One region of the Paenibacillus polygoni genome, then DNA from elsewhere that is predicted to be linked to it. Evidence: predicted binding sites of a transcription regulator. Region 1 holds the regulator's gene; each other region holds the start of a gene.

Region 1 (8,126 bases):
GTGTCACCAATCTATGAAGAGATATTTTACCGTGGTTTTATATATCAGTGGCTGCGGACTCGTATAAGTATGAGATGGGCGATTGTGATTAGTTCGCTAATCTTTACACTTGCACATTTTCCCACGTTGAATGCCATGCCGGTGAATTTTATTAGTGGAATTGTGTTCGCATGGGCCTACGAACGCACGGGATCGGTCGTGCCTGGTATGATTGTTCATGGAATGTTTAATACAATAGCGGTATTGTTAACAGCAATGGGTTAGAAACATAATTATTTTACGTTGAATACTGATGAATTTATGTATTACGGAATTTATTGGACGAATTAGAATGTTTTTAATAATTGGATACAAGCCAAAATTCCTTGTTATTATTTGAGTACATTTCCTACACATATAAAGGACCGGATGAATTTTAATGTAAAGGGGAATAAAATGGCAATTTTACGAGATATATTTAGCAATGGTACCTATGTTGAATTTAATTTTGTTAAGTGTATTCCAGGTAAATTTGAAGGTTGTCAGCTGAATTTTAAGTATTATCTAAATCATGAAAAAGTACATGACTTCATTTTTGGTTGGACAAATCTCACTATTGAAAATTACATTGAAGTAACAGCGGCTTTTCCGCTGGATATGTTAAATGACTTTATACTAAATAATTTATACATGTCTTTTGAGAATCACCTTTATGGATTGGAGTGGGAAAAGCGGAAAGAGAAAGATACATATCGATTACGATTATATGATTCCAGGATAGCCTGCCAACTGAATGTAACAGATACTGAAGTAAGGAAGTTTGGAAATGAATTAAGAATGGAATGGGAAAAAGGACTTATCAATGATGAGGTAAGTTGATCCTAATGATTAGTAGTGGAGTAAAACGAGAAAAGCAGAGATCTGCGTTATAAGATCTCTGCTTAAGAATATAAGTGCAGTAATTCATTTATATTTAACTATAAAAAACCAAAAAATAAAAAATCAATTAATGAAAATCACGGAAGAGACCAATAACTTTACCTAGTATCGTTACTTTTGTAAGCCGGAGAGGTTCATATGTAGGATTCTCAGGCTGAAGACGAACATGATCTTTTTCTTTGTAGAAAGTCTTCACTGTAGCTTCATCATCTTCCGTCATTGCTACGACAATCTCACCATTGTTAGCCGTTTGCTGCTGACGAACAATGACATAATCCCCATTGACAATACCCGCTTCGATCATACTATCGCCTACTACATTCAACATAAATACTTTCTCTTCTCCAACATATTGCATAGGGAGAGGGAAATAGTCTTCGATATTCTCTGTTGCAGTAATAGGAATACCTGCAGTTACCTTACCAACGACAGGAACTCTGACAACCGTCTGAGCAAACTGGCTTGTCTCATCTAACTCATCATGACTTAACAGCTCGATTGCACGAGGTTTCGTAGGGTCTCTGCGAATTAAACCTTTCTTCTCCAAACGATCCAAGTGTCCGTGAACAGTGGAGCTGGACGCGAGTCCGACAGCTTCACCAATCTCTCTTACGGACGGTGGATATCCTTTTAATCGAACTTCATTTCGTATAAACTCCAAGATTGCTAATTGCCTGCTGGACACCTTCGACATACCGTATCAACTCCACTTTATAACGTTTGGGAAAATTATAGCATAGAACCTCCGTTCGTACAAACGTTAGTTCTAAAATAGAACGAACAATTGTTCTAAAAAGTTATTGTCCAAAACACATGTTCGTGTTATAGTGATCAATATAGAAATGAGAACAAACGTTTGGAGGACGGTTTATATGCTTAAATACAGTACATACAATAGTATCTATAGCAATACTGAAGGAGCTCAGGATCATACTTTGTTTGGTAAGTTATTTCATCAAATGATGGATAATAATAGACGTTTTTTGGTTCGCCTTGTTATTATTCTTAGTGTTTCTTTTTTGTGTCTAACTGGGTTTATGACGGTGCTTACGAGCGCAAGTGAAATTGTTTCCTATCAAGAGTTTGTTGTATCTACAGGGGATTCCTTATGGTCGATTGCTTTAGATCATAAACCGTATCACATGGATACGAGAGAATATATAGATCGAATCAAACAGCTGAATGTGATGGAAACAAGTGATATTCAAACAGGGCAAGTATTAAGTTTACCTCATGTAGAGTAGGGGAAATGCTTTATATACTTTGAGCGTTTCTGAATGTTATCAGTTAAGTTATCTGAATGTTATCTGCTAATTAATGCAGTTCACTTTCATATACAGTTCATTTTATGCTATTTATATCATTTTTTTATGGACGACCGGCAAGGGCGCAATTCACAATTGTGTCCTTTTTTTGTTGTTTACATAACGAGGTTCAGCCATACAGGTATATACCTTGACAACCCTTTATTTACATGGCAAAGTTAAGTAGATTGTGCTTTTTTAAGGGGAGCAATTTAGAGGAAGGATGATAGTTTCCTTTATACTAAACTCATATTATTCCCGTGATAAAAGTATAGGTTTAATCATAGTTATGAGTGGAAAGTTAGTATATAACTACCATGATAGAATAACTGCAATGTACAGATTTTAAAGGGGGATTTTCATGGCAAGTTCATTTGAAAGAGCAGTCAAAAGGAATCAACAGAAAGTAAATAAGAACCGCAAAAAAAAGGGACAACCCGTCCTTGGTTCCGGAGTAGAAAATGAAGATATTTTCAAAGGAAGAGCCTTTATCTTTCCTTTCGTACTCGTCGTACTTGCTTTTATGTTCCTAACACTCAGCGGTGTTACAAAAGACGGTGTGTCTGGTTTTGATTGGTTTGTATTTGTCCTTTATATTGGACTTGCACTAATGTACTTCTTACGCCGTCCTTATCTTAAAGTAGGGAAAAAACGGATTAAGACCATTAAGCTGAGCAGAGAACGTTCACTTGGTGTAGAAGACATTAAGCGCATTGTGGTAGATAAAGGTTCGATCATTATTGAACACAACGCTAAAGGCAGTAACTGGGCTTTCAGCCGTTTGCTTAATTTGTATGATACTGACGCAATGGGCGAAAGACTCATTACCTTTGCACAGACACATCAGATTCCGGTAGAGGATAAGAAAGCTCTTAAAGAAGCTAAATAAATCGATCAACTCTAGGGGGAGAGAGCAAGATGTCAATTAAAGCAGTAATGTTCGACTTGGATGATACCCTGCTGTGGGATGAAAAAAGTGTAGAAGAAGCTTTCTACGAAACATGTCTCTATGCCTCAAAAAAATGCGGTGTAGATCCTCATGAACTTGAAGTATCGGTAAGAGATGAAGCTAGAAAGCTGTATGAATCTTATGAAACATATCCATTTACGAAACTGATTGGCATCAATCCCTTTGAGGGACTATGGGCGAAATTTAATGCCGGGGAACAGCCAGAATTTAGAAAGCTCGAACAATTAGTACCCGGATATCGTAAAGACGCTTGGACAAACGGTCTTGCGGCACTTGGTGTGAATGATAGTGAACTAGGTGCAGAGTTAGCTGACAAATTTGGTGAAGAGAGAAGATCTCGTCCTTATATGTATGATGAAACTCTCGAAGTTCTAACCGAGCTGAAAGGTAAAGTGAAGCTGCTGCTGCTCACCAATGGATGTCCTTCTTTACAGCAAGAGAAGCTCGATGGTGTTCCTGATTTGGTCCCTTATTTTGATCACATTATTATTTCTGGGCAGTTTGGTAAAGGAAAGCCGGATGCTTCGATATTCCATCATGCTTTATCCCAGCTTGATGTGTCTGCTGAGGAGGCGTTAATGGTCGGGGACAAGCTGACTACTGATATTAAGGGTGCGCTCTCCGCAGGAATTAAAGCTGTTTGGATTAACCGTAATGGAAAAACAAACGACCAATCTTTTAACCCTGATGTTGAAATTAAACATCTTACCGAAATTTACGAACTATTATCATAAAAGAACAACTTCAGATTCTACTTCCATGAACCGCTTGGCTGTTTGATTAAAACAGAAGCGGTTTTCTTTTATCTACATACCATAAAAATCGAAGAGAGGATTTATAAAGATGAGACGATTCATTGTACTACTATGTTCTACGATGATCTTTCTTATGTTATTAAGCGGATGCCAAAAGGATAAAAACGAATTTACGCAAATGGAATTGTCCCATCCCATAAACGTAGAACTCGTTGTTCCTGAAGAGGAAGCAGTAACGGTCGCTGACCTTGTACAATTGGAAGCCATCGTTACTCAGCAAGATGAATACATAGATGATGCAGATGATGTAACATTTGAAATTTCGTTAGAAGGCAGCATGGGACTAGAAGTGGCGGCGACATACGAAGGGGAAGGGAAATATACCGCAGTTTATCAGTTCCCGGTTGAAGGAGTATATAAAGTTATTTCTCATGTAACAGCGAGAGGGATGCACTCCATGCCATCGAAACAAGTAGAAGTTACTGAAGAATAGTCATAAAAAACCACCCTTGGAGTGATTTCTCAGGGTGGTATATTTGCTTATCATATGAGTTAGGCCTTGATAAAGCTAGGATCTGGGTACGGATCTGCAACCCAGCCATTCTGTTCAATAAACAATCGAACAGCGATGATTTGTTTGTTATCCATAAGTGTAAAGAAGTGAGGGGTATTTTCAGGAACAGAAATGACATCACCTGGCTCAAGCTCTACGTTGAAGTAGCCTGTTTGTTCGTCACCTTTAATGATAAAGATCCCTTTACCAGAAATGATGGCACGAATCTCGTCTTCTGCATGTGTATGAATTTCTTCAAACTTGGCAAGCTTTTCTTCCAGATCAGGAGTGGCTTCTGACAGCGTGATGATATCCCAAATCTGATAACCTCGGCGGGCAGCCAAATCTTTAATTTCGGTATCGTAAACATCTAGGATCTGTTGTTTTTCTTCTTCATTTAATACAAATTTATGATGAAGTTCAGCTGGAAGTTTGGAAGTATCCCATTTTTCAAAAAGTACTTCATATTGTTTGAGGAAGGAACGAACATTATCTTCGCCTGTGATTCTTTCGTTCGTGTTTCGTATTAAGATTTCTGCCATGTATTTTCCCTCTTTTCCACTTGGTTTAATTGCTATTATAGCGAATCCTCACCTTTTTGTCGATTGACTTTTTGTCAATTATCCTAATTATTATCCTAAATACATTGTTGTGACGCATTTCTTCGCCTCCCAAATCTCCTTTCATAAAAATACCTTTTCTGCTAAAATTAGACGTAACGTTTGGCGGGAGGTATAGGAGTGGATAAAATCAGTTTGCAAGAGTTATTACAGAAGCGAATATTGATCTTAGATGGTGCTATGGGCACTATGATTCAACAGGAAGAATTGACTTCGGAAGACTTTGGCGGGGAAGAACTGGATGGATGCAATGAAATGTTAGTGCTCACAAGGCCTGACATCATCCAGACGATACACGAACGTTACCTTGAAGCGGGTGCGGACCTTATTGAAACAAACACCTTTGGTGCAACTTCTGTGGTTTTGGCAGAATATGATATACAAGATCGGGCGAGAGAAATCAATCTGATTGCTGCAAAGCTGGCAAGAGCGGCTGTAGATAAATACAGTACTCCCGAGTCTCCGCGTTATGTGGTCGGTGCCATGGGTCCAACCACTAAGACTTTATCTGTAACAGGCGGAGTAACATTTAATGAACTTATTGCAACTTATGAAGAACAGGCTCTAGCGCTGATTGATGGAGGCGTGGATGCTCTTCTCCTTGAAACATGCCAAGATACACTGAACGTAAAAGCAGCGAGTATTGGAATTCGTAATGCTTTTGAAGCTCGTAAAATAACACTGCCAATTATGATATCCGGTACCATTGAACCTATGGGTACGACGCTGGCAGGTCAAAATATAGAATCTTTTTATGTCTCTTTAGAACATTTGAGTCCCATATCGATTGGTCTCAACTGTGCGACAGGTCCAGAATTCATGAGGGATCATATCCGTACTCTTTCTGCTATGTCAAGCGCTGCAGTGAGTTGTTATCCAAATGCAGGTCTGCCAGATGAGAATGGTCACTACCATGAATCCCCTGAGTCTTTAGCTGTGAAAATTGCTGCCTTTGCGGAGCAAGGATGGCTTAACATTGCCGGAGGATGCTGCGGAACCACTCCGGAACATATCCGTGCATTAAAGACCAAGCTGGATTTGATTGAACCTCGTCCGCTAACGGGTACACACCCTCCGGCAATCTCGGGGATTGATCCTGTTTATATCGAACAAGATAATCGCCCTTATATGGTAGGGGAACGTACAAATGTACTGGGATCACGAAAATTTAAGCGACTCATTTTCGAAGGGAAGTATGAAGAAGCTTCTGAAGTTGCTCGCGCCCAGGTTAAGAATGGAGCCCAAGTTGTTGATATCTGTGTACAAGACCCTGACCGTGATGAGGCAGAGGATATGCGCAAGTTTTTAGAGCTGGTTGTGAAAAAAGTGAAAGTTCCGTTAATGATTGATACAACCGATGCGGATGTCATTGATCTATCTTTACAGTACTCTCAGGGTAAAGCTATTATCAACTCTATAAATTTAGAAGATGGTGAAGAAAAGTTTGAAAAAGTAACACCTATTCTACGAAAATATGGCGGAGCGGTCGTGGTAGGTACAATAGACGAGCGAGGACAGGCGATTACCCGTGAAGATAAGCTTGAAGTAGCGAAGCGTTCGTATGATCTGCTAGTCAATAAATATCATCTGCGTCCTGAAGATATTATTTTTGATACCCTTGTTTTCCCTGTTGGTACAGGAGATGAACAGTATATTGGTTCTGCTGGAGAGACGATTGAAGGAATCCGTCTGATCAAAGAAGCACTGCCTGAAGCGCATACGATTTTGGGTGTTAGTAACGTTTCATTTGGTCTGCCGGAAGCGGGTAGAGAAGTCCTGAACTCTGTATTTTTGTACGAATGTACAAAGGCGGGTCTTGATTATGCGATTGTAAACACAGAGAAGGTAGAACGTTATGCTTCAATTACGCCAGAGGATAGAAAATTGGCAGAAGATCTGATCTACCGGACCAGTGATGAGACGTTAGCTGCTTTTGTAGCGGCTTTTCGTAATAAAAAAGTAGAGAAAAAAGAAAAAATCTCGAATCTTTCCCTAGAAGAGCGTCTTGCAACTTATGTTGTTGAAGGCAGCAAAGAAGGTCTTATTCCGGATTTAGAACTCGCGAGAGCGAAATACAGCCCCCTTCAGATCATCAATGGCCCTTTAATGAAGGGGATGGAAGAAGTCGGGAGACTGTTTAACAACAATGAGCTGATTGTTGCTGAAGTGCTCCAAAGCGCAGAAGTGATGAAAGCTTCGGTATCCTACCTCGAACAATTTATGCAGAAGAACGAAACTTCTGTAAAAGGAAAAATCATGCTCGCCACTGTAAAAGGTGATGTACATGACATTGGAAAAAATCTAGTGGAGATCATTCTAGCTAATAACGGTTACCAGATTGTGAATTTGGGTATAAAAGTACCACCGGAACGTATTATCGAGTCTTTCCGTGAAGAGAAAGTGGATGCAATTGGTCTATCGGGATTACTTGTGAAATCTGCACAACAAATGGTGATGACTGCACAGGATTTACGAAATGCGGGTATTGACGTACCTATTATGGTTGGAGGCGCAGCGCTTACTCGCAAATTTACTAGAACCCGGATCAGACCTGAATATAATGGGATGGTTCTCTATGCTAAAGATGCGATGGATGGTCTTGATATTGCAAATAAACTGATGGATCCTGCGAGCAGAGAAGTGATGGTTATGGAGATGAAGCAAGAACAAGAAGCGGAAGCAAGTGCAGCAGATAAAGTGGTCTCTCTTCCTAAACTTACTCGGGTGGAACGTTCCAAGATATCAGCAGATGCTCCTGTATATCAGCCGCCTGATCTTATTAGACACACGCTTCGTAATTATCCAATTGGACATATTCTTCCTTATGTGAACATGCAGATGCTGCTGGGTCATCATTTGGGGCTTAAAGGCAATGTAGAACAATTGCTTGCAGCAGGTGACCCCAAGGCGGTTCAGCTGAAGCAAACGGTTGATGAAATTATGGACCTTGCTGTACGAGATGGGATTATTAAAGCGAATGCCATATATCGATTTTTCCCAGCTCAG
Region 2 (8,126 bases), 1.3 Mb from region 1:
TCATCTGTAAGGTTACGAGGATTCGGGCATATCGTTCTTGCATTCGAATGGGAAGCGATCACGGGCCGTTCCGTCAGATCGGCAAGCTCCCAAAACCCTGCCTCTGATAAATGAGATACATCTACGATCAGTCCTATTTCATTACATTTTTTAATGAACAAATTTCCTTTATACGTGAATCCTCCGTTTCTTTCTTCCAAAATTCCATCTGCAGCCCAGTTCGCATAATTCCATGTGACACCAATAAACCGCACACCCTTATCATAAATGAGATCAAGATAAGATAGATTGCCTTCAAGACCATCCACCCCTTCTAGTGATAACAAACTCCATATCTGATTCTTATTTTGCCATTCACCTTGGTTTATCAGATTTCGGAGTTCCTGTGCATCCTGCTTCCATCGTAAAGGCCGTAAACTCAGCTCCCTGCTTTCTTGTCCCGTTAGTCTCTCATATATCTCTATCTGCTTATAGACATGTTCAAATCGCGGCGTACCCAGTCGCTCGGATAGATAGATAGCAAATGTTTGAAGCGCCACCTTTCCCTCCAGCAACCTGCTCATCGTCACATCTAGTTCAGAATCGTTCAGAAAATCAAGACTTGGTTCAAACTGCATTTTATACAGTACATCGCAGTGCATATCCACAGCAGGAATATGTAACTTCATAGGAGGAACCCCCTTTATCTTCTTAGCATTACTGCTATATGAAACGTATCATGACTTTATTCGTACGCAAAAAAGCCCATTTGCACTACCAAGTGCAAACAGGCTAAGACTACTGCTTATTTATCTGGGTTCTACAATCAGTTTAATTGCTGTCCGATCTTCCCCGTCGATTACGATATCCGTAAAGGCAGGGATACAAATGAGGTCAACTCCGCTCGGTGCCACAAATCCCCGGGCAATGGCTACTGCTTTTACTGCTTGATTAAGAGCTCCTGCACCAATCGCTTGCAGTTCAGCATTTCCGCGTTCTCTAAGAACACCTGCTAATGCACCTGCGACTGAATTGGGATTGGACTTGGCTGAAACTTTTAATACTTCCATGGTAAGTACCTCCCCTGGGAATAGGATGATGGATTGTTTCCACGACATGGTCCAACATGTGATAAATGCAGTAACTTAACTGAATCTCTCGGTCTCTTTAGCTCATGCAATAGTCCGCCCGGTTGTTTTAGCTTGATCTTCTGAATGAACAGACTCTAATAAATGTTATTCGCGAGGATGGAAAAGATTCCTTCTTTTTATCAAGTATAGAGGCTTGACTCAAAAGAGATCTGTAAATCCTTTATTCCATTCGCCATTCATCTTCAACTAACCGAATTTTTTCAATCTTTGTTGCTTTACCCGTGTTTTCATCGATATCAATGAGTACCGCGTGGAAATGCCATTTCCCTTCGTCCACATTAAAACGTACTGGCAAACTGGTTAGAAATTTATGAAGTACAGCTTCCCGTTCCATACCCAAAATTCCATCTTTTGGTCCTACCATCCCAACATCGGTGATTGCAGCAGTACCTTCCTCTAAGATTCGTTCATCGTTAGTTTGCACATGCGTATGTGTACCTACAACGACTGAAGCTCTGCCATCCAAATAATACGCCATCGCTATTTTCTCAGAGGTTGCCTCCGCATGAAAATCAACCAAAATACATTTATGTTTCTTCTTCAGTTCATCCACTAGCTCATCAGCTTTACGGAAAGGATCATCTAGCGCCGGTAAAAAGGTACGGCCTTGTAAATTAACAATAGCCAGTTCTTTACCATTTGCTTTGATTACAGCATGGCCTTTACCTGGTGTGGAGTCTTCTGGAAAATTAGCTGGACGAATCAATCGAGGTTCATCGTCGATAAATTCAAAGATATCACGATTATCCCAAGTATGATTACCCATCGTAATTCCATGGACACCCCAGTCAAAGAATTGTCTGGCAATGGACTGCGTTATGCCTCTGCCCGATGCTGAGTTCTCACCATTCGCAATGATGATATGAGGATTATATTTTGTTTTGAGTAATGGAAGGTTTTCCTTCAATGCTTTCCGACCTACGCTACCAACGATGTCTCCAATAAATAAAACTTTAATGTGTATTGCCTCCTTTTAACCTATATACGAAAAAATTAATCATCTATGAATGAGAAAAGTGGCCGAAGCTCGGCCACTTTTCTTCGTTTCATTCTTATTTAGCGTATTCCACCGCACGTGTTTCTCTGAGGACCGTTACTTTAATATGTCCTGGATAATCTAATTCGTTCTCAATCATTTTCGAAATATCGCGTGCTAAGCGGAATGCTTCAGCATCATCGATCTTATCGGGTTGTACCATAACACGAATTTCACGACCTGCTTGAATCGCGTACGATTTTTCAACTCCATCGAATGATTCGGAGATTGCTTCTAGTTTTTCCAAGCGTTTAATGTAAGTCTCTAGTGTCTCACGACGTGCACCCGGTCTTGCAGCAGATAATGCATCAGCTGCTCCAACCAACATTGCAATAACAGAAGTAGCTTCTTCATCACCATGATGGGAAGCAATACTATTAATAACAACAGGATGCTCTTTATATTTTTTCGCTAATTCCACGCCGATTTCCACGTGTGAACCTTCCACTTCGTGATCGAGTGCTTTACCAATGTCATGCAGCAGGCCAGCTCTTTTAGCAAGTACGATATCTTCGCCAAGCTCTCCAGCCATAAGCCCTGTCAGATAAGCAACTTCCATCGAATGCTTCAACACGTTTTGTCCATAGCTTGTACGGAATTTAAGTCGTCCGAGAATTTTGATTAGATCTGGATGTAGACCATGAACTCCTACTTCAAAAGTAGCTTGTTCACCGTATTCGCGAATACGCTCATCCACTTCTTTACGCGATTTTTCAACCATCTCTTCAATTCGTGCAGGATGGATACGTCCATCTGCCACCAATTTTTCCAAGGCGGTTCTTGCAATCTCGCGACGAATTGGGTCAAAACCAGAGAGAATAACTGCTTCCGGAGTATCATCAATAATGAGATCAATCCCTGTAAGGGTTTCAAGTGCACGAATATTACGGCCTTCACGACCGATAATACGTCCTTTCATCTCTTCGTTAGGCAGTGTCACGACCGATACCGTAGTTTCGGCAACATGATCAGCTGCACAACGCTGGATCGCCAGTGTAATAATCTCGCGGGATTTCTTATCCGCCTCTTCTTTCGCTTGTTGCTCAATATCTTTAATCATTTGAGCCGTTTCATGACGAACTTCTTGCTCTACATTGGACAGAATGATGCTCCGAGCATCTTCCATTGTCAGATTGGAGATTCTTTCAAGCTCCGTTACCTGACTCTTGTAGATTGTTTCAATTTGTTGCTGCGTCTCATCAATTCGCTTCTCTTTGTTGGCCACTTGTTCTTCTTTGCGTTCCAAGGAATCCATTTTTTTATCCAGCGATTCTTCCTTTTGCAACAATCGTCTTTCTTGTCGTTGAATTTCATTTCGACGTTCACGAATGTCTTTTTCAGCTTCGGTACGAACACGATGGACTTCATCTTTCGCTTCAAGTACCGTTTCTTTCTTCAATGCTTCTGCGTCTTTTCTCGCATTTTCTACGATTTGGACTGCAGCTTCTTCAGCACTGGAAATTTTAGCTTCAGCTAAAGATTTGCGAATAAAATATCCGGCAAGGAACCCAATAATCCCAAAAACTAAAGCGGCAACAACGAGAATTAACCAGGCGATAGCACTCATTCTGTTCACCTCCTCGTTGATTCCTCCAAGGGATTTCTCCTTGGGATATTCATGTTTTTGTTTGCATTTCAAGACTACACTTTTCACAAAAAAATCCATACAGTGAAATTCACTGTTTCTTTTTTTGTACACGCCAGGGCATGTACACTCTACCGCCGCAGGACATGGCGGACTTACACTACTGCCTTTATACAAGACTCTGCATCAAATGTACTTTTTTGGAAGGAAAAAATACTTTTTTTGTTGCATAGGCTCATGTACATTTTAGTATTCGTATTAAGATATTGTCAAGAGAATGAACATTTTCGGGATCGAGGACACCCTGTTTTACCTAAAATCCTCTTCAAACTCCTGTTCCTCCTCAGAACTTTCGAGTTCAAGCTGTGCCATTACCTTTCTTGTCACTTCTCCTGAGTATCCTCTTCTCATCAGAAAAGGGTACGTTTTTCGTTTCTTTTCCGTAAGATCACCTTTGATCTGATTCCATTTTTTGCGTCCTACCAAAAGAGCGCTGTTCCACTCTTCTTCCACACTGATTTCGCCAAGTGCCTCTGTAATATCTTCTTTCGTAATGCCTTTCTGACGCAGCTCCTGACCTACCCACAGTTTTCCCTTGCGATGATTTGAAATACGCTGTCTAGTCCACTCTTTAGCATATAACGTATCGTCTATGAGTCCCTCTTGCTCCAGTCTTGTTACTATTTCTTCTATGATAGGCAGTGTGAACTCTTTTTCTTTTAATTTCTTTGCTATTTCATGACGAGTTCTTGCTTTACGTCCGAGAAAACGCAGTCCCTGAACATAAGCACGCTGTTTTTCATCTGCAACTACGATCTCTTCGAGCTCATTTTTATGAAACGTGTTCCCTTTAATCATTCGATATTTAATCATTACATCTTCAAGGACGGATAACTCATATTCTCCAAAATAGATGGTATACCTTGAATCGCGCCCTTTCTTTTTTTCTACCCGTGTAATTTCAAGCATTTGATCAGGGAAATGGCTAATCCCTATTTGTTCTTCTTCATTACGATCGAACTCCTCGTAATCTCTCACTTTACCACGCCTTCCCTGATGCCTTGTTTTATTGTCTACTGTGTCTAGACTTATTACATATAAAAAAACCGCAGCCAAAATAAGCCGCGGTTTCTTACTTTTACACTATAAAGCGTTCCTGACAGTTCATACTGTTGTATTACCGTTATATTAGAGTATTAATAACATCTATTCTGCCAGGAAAGACATGTCCTTTACAGGTACCTTGTTCTCAATTTGGCAAATCTTTTTATTCGACCTCAAACAATTCCTGTTCCTCTTGCGCTTCTTTCGCTTTATCTGCTTCAGAAGGAGCTTCAACCACAGTCGTCAAATTGCTTGCTTCACGAATCTTTTGTTCAATCGTTTGAGCGATCGCTGGATTCTCTTTCAAGAATTGTTTTGCATTCTCACGACCTTGACCTAAACGCTCACCGCTGTAAGAGTACCAAGCACCACTCTTATCAACAATCCCATGTTCCGTACCGATATCAATAAGACTTCCTTCCTTGGAAATCCCTTCACCATACATAATGTCGACTTCCGCTTGTTTGAACGGAGGAGCAACTTTATTCTTGACAACTTTAACTCTTGTACGGTTTCCGACAACGTCGTTACCCATTTTAATGCTTTCAATCCGGCGAACATCAAGACGAACGGTAGAATAGAACTTCAGTGCGCGTCCACCTGGCGTTGTCTCTGGATTACCGAACATAACCCCTACTTTTTCACGGAGCTGATTAATAAAGATTGCAATCGTCTTGGACTTACTGATTGCACCAGACAGCTTACGAAGCGCTTGAGACATCAGACGAGCTTGAAGACCTACGTGAGAATCTCCCATGTCTCCTTCAATCTCTGCCTTAGGCACAAGTGCAGCAACAGAGTCAATAACCACAATATCAACAGCACCACTTCTTACAAGAGCTTCAGCAATTTCAAGACCTTGTTCCCCTGTATCTGGTTGAGAAAGAAGTAGTTCATCGATATTTACACCCAGTTTGCTTGCATATTGCGGGTCAAGCGCATGTTCTGCATCAATAAATGCAGCTTGTCCGCCTGCCTTTTGAACTTCAGCAATAGCATGGAGTGCAACAGTTGTTTTACCTGATGATTCTGGTCCATATATTTCAATAATCCGACCTCTTGGAAATCCGCCGGTTCCTAGTGCAATATCTAAAGCAATCGATCCACTGGGTACAATTTCTACTTGCATGTGAGTTGATTCACCCAGTTTCATAATTGAACCTTTACCGAATTGTTTCTCTATTTGACGTAGCGCCATATCTAACGCTGCACGACGATCTGACAATAAACTCACATCCTTCTATGTTTATAACTCTATGATACTCTCTTTGGTCTCGTTTGCCAAGCATTTTTTGAGAACATACATTCGTTTTTTTTGGAGAGACCAGGGGCCCGCTGATCCTCAGAGCATAAAAAAGGAAGAACCTGTGCAAATTCTGATTTGCGCCCGGTTCTTCCGATTACTTGTAGTATACTGGTTCAAATCAAAAGCGTCAAACATTTATAAATGGAATCATTTTTATAACTCACTAAATAATGAACTAGTAACTATATACAGATCAATCTAATTTGATCTATATACAATTTTGACTAGAGCAACTAAATGTATTATGAAATTGATTCACTTATAGTACTGATCGTACTTGTTCTTTAGCTGCTTTGTAACCGTTGATCTAGTTTAGTTTTTCGTTCTCAACCAGTCGGCGCCACAAACGATATAAAATGGTTTTAGCAGAACGAATTCGAATCGTCTCCCGATTACCGCTCAGTTTTAATTCATGAACTTCTGTCTCTTTGTCTCGTTCAGCTATACCAATGTAGACAAGACCTACTTCTTTTCGCTCTGAATATCCCGGACCTGCCACACCCGTAATGGATAGTCCGAAGTCTGAATCGGCAACCATCCGAGCCTGTTCTGCGAGTACTTTCGCTACTTCAGGACTCACAGCCCCAGGTGCATCCTCACCTTCGAGATAATGATGCGGCACATTCAGAAGCTTCTCTTTCATTTCATTAGAGTAAACTACAAATCCGCCGCGAAGCATGGTCCCGCTCCCTGGAATAGAAGTTAGAAGGGCCATCAGGAGTCCCCCTGTGCAGCTTTCAGCTGCGGCAAGCGTCTGTTCGCGATCTGCCATCATTTCAACGATCACATGTTCAATCGGAATATCATGGCTTGCATACATATGCTCCGGTAAACGCTGCTGAATAAGAAGCTCAAGCTCGTTTAACTTCACCATGGCTTCTCTTTCACTTGGAGCCTTTGTTGAGATTCGTACGGTAACCTCTCCTTCGCTTGCATAAGGTGCAATTGTAGGATCCGTTTGACTTGTAATCAAATCTTTCAGCTTGTCCTCCAGCATGGATTCACCAATGCCGGCGAACTTAAGCATTTTTGAATATATCGGCATTTCGCCAGCTAAAACATGCTGATACAGCCAAGGCAATACCTGATTTGTAAACATGGGCTTAAGCTCTTTTGGTGGACCAGGAAGAATAATATAATGGGTTCCTTCATGACTAATCGCATTTCCAAGTGCTAGTCCCGTTTCGTTAAGCAGCGGACTTGCTCCTTCTATAATAGTAGCTTGACGTTTATTATTTTCGGTCATCATCGTACCGCGTCTAGTGAACATTTTCTCAATCTGATCCAAGGAACGCTGATCCATCAGAAGATTCAGTCCCAGAAGATCGGCTAAAACATCCTTCGTAATATCATCTTGAGTCGGACCGATTCCGCCTGAAAAAACAACAATATCTGCACGGCTTCGCGCCGTTTCTATCGCTTCTCTCATCCGGCTCGCATTATCGCCGACAACCGTCTGAAAATATACATCCACACCAATGGCAGCAAGCTCCTTTGATAGGAACTGAGCATTCGTATTCACGATTTGACCAAGTAAAAGTTCTGTACCTACTGCGATGATCTCTGCTTTCATGTTAACTCCTCCAGTCTCCCTGCTTATGTTTCTAGTCCCCAAAAGAGCAATAGGATTCACCTATTGCTCTTTCAAGTTGAATTATAAAATTATATTAAACAATTACGCTTAGGTTTAAGCTTAATTTTGACGAAGAAGATGCTTGTTCTTAACAAAATAGTCGATTCCAGAGTACAGAGTGACGATCGTTGCCAGCCAGATGAAAATAACATCCACCGGGATGGATATAAAAGCAAACGGGAAATTATTCAATAACAAAAGAGAAATTGCAATAATTTGAGTTACTGTCTTCACTTTGCCCCAAGAGCTGGCAGCTACAACGGAACCATCCAGCAGCGCTACCTGACGTAATCCTGTTACCGCAAATTCACGACTGATGATAACTACAGCCA
Region 3 (8,126 bases), 530 kb from region 1:
GTACTCCGCCCGGCAAACCGCTGACCCAATCTAAGTAACCGGTATCTCGGTATATACGCCAGATTAATTCGCTCAAGCTGCCGCTTCTCGCCTCATGTCTCCACTCTTCTAGAAAATCAGAAAATGCAGTTAGTTTGCGAAGCAGATTTGTTTTGAATAGTAAAGAATCAGACTGACTCTCTTCTATATGAACATCAGTCCTTGGATCGCCTAGGGTATCGATCACTTCAAGTGCTGCGCTTGCTTCCTTTATCCCGAGGTCAAGAGCCATCTGTGCCTCTAATTGCTCTATATCATCCGTTTTATTACTGGATATGTGCCCGGTGCTATTAAACTCACTTGTTTCCTTCTCCAGATTTGTTCCGGTTTCTTTCTCCAAATTTTCGATAGTGCTGCGCATAGCATCATAAAAAGAAAGCCGTTTACCCGCAAGCCGAATGACAGCGAGTTCCTCTTCATCTAGACCTACAATCGGAGAACGAAGTACAGAGGCGAGCGGTATATCCTGCTGAGGATTGTCCACGACTTGCAGTAAGGAAAGCATGATCTCAATTTCAGTTGCCTGGAAAAAACCTTTGTTTTGATCACCGATTACGGGAATACCTACCCGCTTCAGTTGTTCCATAATAAGCGGAGTCCACAGCTGAGCAGAGCGCAGGAGAATGACGATATCGCCATATCTTGCAGGTCTCATCTCTTTCGTGTTCTTATCATAGACAGGAAGCGGATTACCAGTATTGCCAACCATCTCATGAATACGGGCAGCAATGACCCTTGCCTCCAGCTCTGCTGTCTCCATCTCAAGCTGTTCTATCACTTCACTCGCAGCTCCATCTTCCCCCGCATTCTCAGGCTGTTCCGGCACTTCCGAACCGGCCCTGTCAATCATGATAAGTTCGGGTGTGTATCGCCCGTCCACGGGTACATCAGGAAAAGAGGCGCCAAATGATAAAGCAGCTGCATCATCATATTCAATTTCAGCGACGCCTACATTCATGATCTGTCTGAACAGCATATTTACGGCGCTTACAACTTCAAGCCGGCTGCGGAAATTCCTTGCCAGATCAATTCGCAGACCATCACCTTGTCCCTCCGTATCATAACGGCGATACTTATCCAGGAAGAGTCCTGGCTCGGCTAGCCGGAAACGATAAATACTCTGTTTCACATCCCCCACCATAAACCGGTTTCCGGGTTCTTTACGAGAGATTAAGCTTACGATATCTTCCTGTACTGTATTTGTATCTTGATATTCATCAAGTAATACTTCATCAAATTGCTGCTGATACTCTAGTGCTGCATCCGATGGAATGGTCTGTTCTGGTGTAGAGTCAGCATCTCGTAAGATTTGGAGCGCGTAATGCTCTAAATCACTGAAATCGACCACGCCTCTTGCTTTCTTCTCTTCCGTAAATACACGAGCAAATTGATTGACGACAGATGCCAGCTCTTCCATAAGAGGTGCCGCTTTATTCATTTCATCAAAAAACTGTTCGGGTGTACGACCAAATAAAGCCGTTTTTAGTTCTGTAACTGTCTTTTTGGCAGCTTCTCTGCGCTCTTTTGCTCTCTCTTGCAGACTAGGATCTGCCTGTCCTTTTCGGACTGCCTTCAGCTTGCCGAACTCCGATTGATGGAAAACATCATATAGTTCATCCCAAGCACCATTTTTCACCCTGGAAAGTAGTTCGTTCACCATTTCAAGATCGCTGTTAAATGTCTCTGCATAAGCTGCAGGACCCTCCGGTTCCTTAGCAATATGCAGTGCCTGCTCAAGCAAAAGGACCGCGCCGCCAAGAGCAAGTTCCGCATCACGCATAATGCTCTTCACCCAAGTCGACTGACCCAGCTCCTCCACTGAATTCACACGGAAAGAAGCTGCCATTTCTTCAAGCCAATAAGATGGCCATGAATGACTCCGCGAGAAATCGTACAACTTTTGCACAAGCCGGTACATTGCATCATCACTGCGCTCACCGCTGAACCAATCCACGAGCCTGCGGAAGGTACTTCCTTCGCCTTCTTCACTGTATTTTTGTTCAAACAGATCCATCAGCAGTTCTTGACGCATCAGCTCTGCTTCATATTCATTCAGAATACGAAACCCAGGGTCCAGCGGAATCTGCTGATAATATCGGCGAATAATCTCCATACAGAATGAATGAAGGGTTGTGATTGAAGCTCGGCCGAGCAGACTCAGCTGACGACGCAAGTGTTCATTCTCTGGCTGTTTCTCAAGTGCGGTTTCCAGTGCATCTCGGATCCGCTCGCGCATCTCGGAAGCCGCTGCCTTGGTAAACGTAGCTACGAGCAGACGGTCTACACTAAATCCCGCATTCTCATCTGATATCTTACGAATGATGCGCTCGACAAGCACTGCTGTTTTCCCTGAGCCGGCAGCTGCAGCCACCAGCATATCTTCTCCGGACGAAGAGATTGCTTTCCACTGATCATCACTCCAAAAGCTCCCTTCCGGTTTAGGTATACTTCTCATTCTTCTTCTCCCCCTTCATGCTGAAATAGATCCCATGCCTGCTGTTTAGCAGGCTTTCGAATGAGATGATATTCGTTCCCAGGCAGACCCTCGTCAAACTGACACACGGATTTGAATGGACAAAATGTACATGCCGTTTCCTGCTGCATTCGGAAAGGTTCTATCCCAACCTCACCTTCGGTAATTCTTGATCCAATTTCTTGAATTGTATTTCGTACAGAGCCCAGCAGTATGCCCCACTGCTCTTCGGTTGCTACGGAAGCACTGCTGTAGAAACCTCCATCTGCCTTAACGGCCACAGGTAAAATAGAGGAGTATCCTTTTTCCAGCGTGTTGTCCATCTTCGCCACCACATCACGGTCGGCAAGCAGCAGCCCTTTCATTTTGAATCGTTTCAAAAGCTCTTGTTCTGCCTGCTCTTGTGCCAGCGCATTGGCTGAAGTCAACAGAGGATTATGCACATGGAAATAAAGTACTCCTGCAGGATGAGCTTCCGTTCCAATCCACTCTTCGGCATAGGTTAACAGCACATCAAGATACGTAAGCATCTGGAGCGATAATCCGTAGAATACTTCATGTAGTTTCAGATCCGTTTGACTGGATTTATAGTCAATCACTCGAAGTAAAATATCTCCGTATTCTCCTTCTGCTACATCTACACGGTCAATCCGCCCCACGATCTCCATGACAACTCCATTGGCCAATTCAAATGTAAGCGGCGGCAGCGATTTATCTGGTCCAAAATCGAGTTCGAGTGCCAGCGGCTCAAAATTCCCGCGTTTCGACTGTTCTCCTAAGATGATGGAGGCTCGGCTGACAATGTTTTTCAGCTTTCTAAAAATGTATCCGTACCGAGCTGAACTCAGTAAAATTTCACCTTGCAGCTGAGGTGCAAGTATATCTACCGTTGCTTCTGCTTCCTGTACACATTCCTCTTTGGTCAGTGCGCCCCAATTTCGATTTTGCTCTTTCAGCCGGCTTGCCATCTTGCTCAGCGCCGCATGGAACAACTGCCCGATATCCGGTGCTTTCAGGCGATAGACTTGACGTTCTTTCAGCTTCAGTCCATGTGAAGCAAAGTGAGAGAATGGACACATTGCAAAACGTTCCATACGAGAAACGCTTGTCTTCAGCTTGTTACCGTATAACTTTCTGCTGGTAGCCTTAGTTAGAGACCTTGTCCGGTTCTCATAGAAAACAGATCCAAGCATTCGCTCGAGTCGTATCTGCTTGTCCGGCTGATGTAGATACCAATTATATACATCCCACCAAAATGCCGGGATTGCCTGACCCCTACGCCATTCCCGAAGCTGGCTGATCAAATGAGCCATGGTCTTATCTGAATGTGTTATATACTGCTCATGTTCTTCCGATGGATCGCTTGACGCTGGTTCGTCCAGCAATGTCTTCTCTTTTAGCTCCGGAAACATCCGTTTCAAATAACGAATCATTTCAGAAGGATGAAGTGCCTTTCCGTCCTCATCACTTTGAGGATAACTTATCCATAATTTATGGCTTGGCTGAGTAAAAGCACTGTAGATAAGAAAACGTTCATCTTGCATCTTCCGATTTATATCCGGGCCAAGCTGCATTCCATATTCAGTGAGAGCTGCCCGTTCGGTTTCCGTAAGGACGCCCTCCTCTGTTTGTATTTGCGGAAGCACCCCATCAACTGCTCCAAGGATGAAAATATGACTGACGTTTCCTGTGCGGGATCTGTCCATGGAACCTACGAGAACTTGATCCAAAGCAGGCGGAACTAAACCGAGTTTCAGCTCTGACAAGCCTGTTTCCAAAATGCCGGCAAAAAGTTCTGCATCCATTTTTTCTTCGCCCATCATTTCTACGACTTGATCTAAAAGTTCAAGCACCGCTCCCCACATCCCGCGATGTTCTCGTGCTTTTTCCGGCTTACCTGTCTTGAGCGCCTCATGACTTCGTGCATCAAGTTTCTTTGCAATTTCCGCCTCTTCCAAAAGCAAAAATAGAGCCGAACAGAACTCTTTTGCTGTTTTTGCTTTTTTGACTCTTTTCTCAAAAGCAAACAGCGGAGAAGTAATCACCTCTCGGCACCTCTCAAGCATCTGAACCGTTTCACGGCTTGCCTCTTCACGCTGAGCCTCTGCCCCTTCTTCTTCTTCCAAAGATAAGCTTGGGGCGGCTCTCCACGGTTTCCCATCCGTCCAACGATAACCAGAGATCCCGCTTGCAAGCACATAATTCTCAAGTATGTCCATATGATAACGGCTGACTGAGCCATCAAGTGGAAGAAGCAGGTCGGTCTTGACCGCACGGAATACATCCTCATACCGCCAGCGATGCCGCACAATGTCCATTGCTGATCTCAAGAATTCTGCTAATGGATGATGAAGTTCATCTCTGCGTTTATCAAGAAAATAAGGAATATCGTAATCTTGGAAGAGAGGGGATATTATATTTTCATACGCTTCTATATTTCTAACCAGGACCGCGATATCGCGGTAACGGACATTCTCTTCACGTACAAGTCGTCCTATCTCTCTTAGCATCCCTTCCACTTCAACTCGGCTGCTTGCAGCACTGCGAATCTCAATCCCGCCGTCATCCTTGCCTGCTGGCATCACTCTTCGCTTCTCAAATCCTGACTCCAAATGAGCCAGTGCAGAAGAAGCAAAACGCGGCGATATCTCCGGTGCAAGTATCGTCGTACGAGTGGATTCACCAAGCTCTGATGCGATCCCGTTCAGCTTGATATAAGCGGAAGCCGACGGATAAAACAGGTTTAACTCTTGTGGTTGTTCCCCTTCGCCATAAGGACGGTCCAGGGTTAAGGCAATGGTTACGGATCTAGCATGAATAATCAGCTGCCGAATCACCGCAAGTTCCTGCGGAGTAAAACTGCGAAACCCGTCGATCCATATATCTGCCTCTCTCACATAATCCGACTCAGGAAGCTGATGACCGAGTTTCACAAGCGTATCCTCTTCATCCATATGAAAACGAGATACTTCGTCCTCAAAATCACGATAGATGGCAGCAATATCATGCATTTTATGACGTAAAATCGTTCCTGCTCCTGGAAGCTGTTCTGCATTTTCAAGCTCTTCTTTGATGGCCCGTTCCGGTTCTCCGTAGCGTTTCAGTTCGGCAAACAGATTATTTAAATGCCCTACAAACCCCATCTGACCACCTGATGCGGTGAAAATTTTGAGCTCGTCTTTGCGCCGCTGTACAATTTTGTACAGCAGCATTTTCTTACCTTCTGAACCAACAGGAATCAGTGCCGAACCGTTCGTTTCCTGCATAACCCGGTAACTAAGTCTGCGAAAATCGAGTACCTGAGCCCGGACTGAACCTTTAATCTCATGGGAGCGAATCAGTGTTGTCTCTGTCTGAAAGGAGGCTTGTTCAGGAACAATCAGAATGATAGGTTTCCCTCCAGGATTCTGACGAAGTTCTTCCGTAATCTCCTTGATGATTGTACTGCTTTTTCCAGTGCCTGCACGGCCTATAAGCATATGAAGAGGCAATGGTTACCCCTCGCTTTCTCTCATTTTTTATGTGTGAAATATAAATTATTCATCTCTATCCGATCTATAAAATATCTATGAAAATATCTATGAAAACAGGAGAATATCTCTCAATATGCTCCCTTAACTTTCTTTTAACATTCTGTCATTTCAGTATACCATACCTCTGCGAATAGGAACATGCGTTTGGTAATAGAAGCCAGTAAAGCAGGCTTCATGCAAAAAAAAGCACCTGCTGCTCTTAGAAATAAAGAGTGAACAGATGCTTTTTTCTCATCTTACCGCTTACGGCTGATTCTTATTTATGATTTGGAACGCACTTCAAAAATGGCGAATTTCAGATAATGACCTTCTTCTACGCCTAAAATTTGCGGATGATCTTTACCCGCTGCACGCCATTCGAGCAGACGCAAAATTTTGCCCGCATCTGCAGCTGCATCTTGAATGGTTTCAAGGAACAGATCTGGGCGCATATGATAAGAACAACTTGCAGTGACAAGATATCCGCCTTCGTTGACAAGCTTCATTCCGTGCAGGTTAATATCCTTGTATCCACGAACAGCACCTTTTACTGCGCCTCGTGTTTTCGCAAAAGCTGGAGGATCGAGAATAACCACATCAAAAGTTCGTCCGCCTCCTGCGGTCATTGCTTTGGAAGTGTCGACTTTTTTATCCCCTTTTGCACGTTCTGCACGTTCTTCAAGCCCTTTTACTTGATTTCTCAAGTACTGGAACGCATCGTCCACCACGAATTCAACTCGGTCTTCAAATCCATTCAGCTTTACGTTTTCACGTGCACTCTCAATGGCATGCTCTGATATATCAAGACAAGTCACTTGTTTTGCACCATATTTACAAGCATTCAGCGTAAAGCTGCCTGTATGTGAGAAACATTCGAGAACCGTAGCACCATCCCAATAAGGGAAGGTGACTTCTTTTCCACTTTTATTCACAGGTACGCGTGTCATTTCCCCGTCTTTTTCTACTTCTTGCAAAGTAATTCCACTTCGATGACCCCAGCCCTTCATCAGCGGCTGAATGGCAGCTCTATTCTCGCGTTGATCAAAGAAATACCCCGTCTTCTGTCCTTGCTCGATGTCGACTTTGATAAGCAGTCCATTCTCAGTTACGGTTACATGCCGCGGACATTTCCCGTAGAGGAGCCCTTTGACTTGCTCCAATCCTTCCAGCTCTCGAACACCTACATCGCTGCGCTCGTAAATTCCTTTTGGTTTCACTACTTCCACCAAAGCTTCTACGATTACGTCACGACACTTGTCCATAGCAAGCGTCAGCAGCTGTACAACAAGTACATCTCCAAATCGATCAACGGTCAAGCCGGGTACAAAATCAGCTTCGCCATAAATCAAGCGATATGCGTCGCCGCCCGTTACAAAACGTTCCCGGTGCTGTAATGCCTGCTCAAATCTACTTACAAAAAAGTTTTTGTCCATCGCTGTAATGGGTTCATAAGACACTACCCTCACGGTAATTTGTGAAGCCGGATTATAATAACCGGTAGCAAGATAACGGCCTTGATGATTCTTTACTTCTACCAGTTCGCCTGGCTGAGGCTGACCTTCTACCGACTCAATTTCATTTTTAAATATCCAGGGATGTCCCTGTTCAATACGTTTCTTACGGCTTTTCGTAAGGACTACAGATGCCAAAATACGTACAACTCCTTTTATCAATCAAAACTAGATCTCACGGGAGGTCTCCCTGCTTGTCATGGTCGTCCCTTATTGTACATAAGATGGAAGAAGAGACAAGTTGTGCGAGAGAAGGTGCAATACCCCCTATGATTAGATCTGTTGTGTTTCCACTCATTTATGGTCTTATCCTGTTCTTCGCAGGGATGAAACTGATGGAAGCCTCCCTTCATAAGGCAGGCGGACGTTCTCTTGCCACTTCTTTGGAAAGGGCTACTTCCACTCCCCTTAAGGGTATGCTGTTCAGTACAGGCATTACGGCTGTGCTTCAAAGCAGTACCGCCGTCACGGTGCTGACCATTGGTTTAGTTAACGCGAGACTCCTTAGTTATGCAAGAACACTCAGCATTATTCTCGGAAGTAATATTGGTACCTGTATTACCACAGAACTGCTAAGTCTCCAGATTGGAA

Evidence for each region. Region 1 encodes LexA, which represses DNA repair genes until DNA is damaged. Its sites were predicted from a motif close to CGAACATATGTTCG; they were not measured.
Region 2: recA (recombinase RecA) is a predicted target of LexA. The motif match lies at 6,151-6,164, and genes of this name have one in related genera.
Region 3: addB (helicase-exonuclease AddAB subunit AddB) is a predicted target of LexA. The motif match lies at 6,179-6,192, and genes of this name have one in related genera.

What each region holds. Positions count from the first base shown of each region.
Region 1 is NZ_CP127162.1:3,256,629-3,264,754, reverse strand. Features, by position in the region: gene QPK24_RS15630 (CPBP family intramembrane glutamic endopeptidase) at 1-264, shown strand, start outside; gene QPK24_RS15625 (hypothetical protein) at 436-858, shown strand; gene lexA (transcriptional repressor LexA) at 986-1,612, opposite strand; gene QPK24_RS15615 (LysM peptidoglycan-binding domain-containing protein) at 1,791-2,162, shown strand; gene QPK24_RS15610 (hypothetical protein) at 2,584-3,111, shown strand; gene QPK24_RS15605 (HAD family hydrolase) at 3,141-3,926, shown strand; gene QPK24_RS15600 (FixH family protein) at 4,036-4,440, shown strand; gene QPK24_RS15595 (cupin domain-containing protein) at 4,500-5,042, opposite strand; gene metH (methionine synthase) at 5,241-8,126, shown strand, end outside.
Region 2 is NZ_CP127162.1:1,930,047-1,938,172, reverse strand. Features, by position in the region: gene QPK24_RS09320 (dipeptidase) at 1-668, opposite strand, end outside; gene QPK24_RS09315 (stage V sporulation protein S) at 789-1,049, opposite strand; gene QPK24_RS09310 (TIGR00282 family metallophosphoesterase) at 1,291-2,088, opposite strand; gene rny (ribonuclease Y) at 2,183-3,733, opposite strand; gene QPK24_RS09300 (regulatory protein RecX) at 4,061-4,789, opposite strand; gene recA (recombinase RecA) at 5,019-6,080, opposite strand; gene QPK24_RS09290 (competence/damage-inducible protein A) at 6,469-7,734, opposite strand; gene pgsA (CDP-diacylglycerol--glycerol-3-phosphate 3-phosphatidyltransferase) at 7,855-8,126, opposite strand, start outside.
Region 3 is NZ_CP127162.1:3,791,222-3,799,347, forward strand. Features, by position in the region: gene addA (helicase-exonuclease AddAB subunit AddA) at 1-2,494, opposite strand, end outside; gene addB (helicase-exonuclease AddAB subunit AddB) at 2,491-6,003, opposite strand; gene QPK24_RS18180 (class I SAM-dependent rRNA methyltransferase) at 6,306-7,673, opposite strand; gene QPK24_RS18185 (Na/Pi cotransporter family protein) at 7,805-8,126, shown strand, end outside.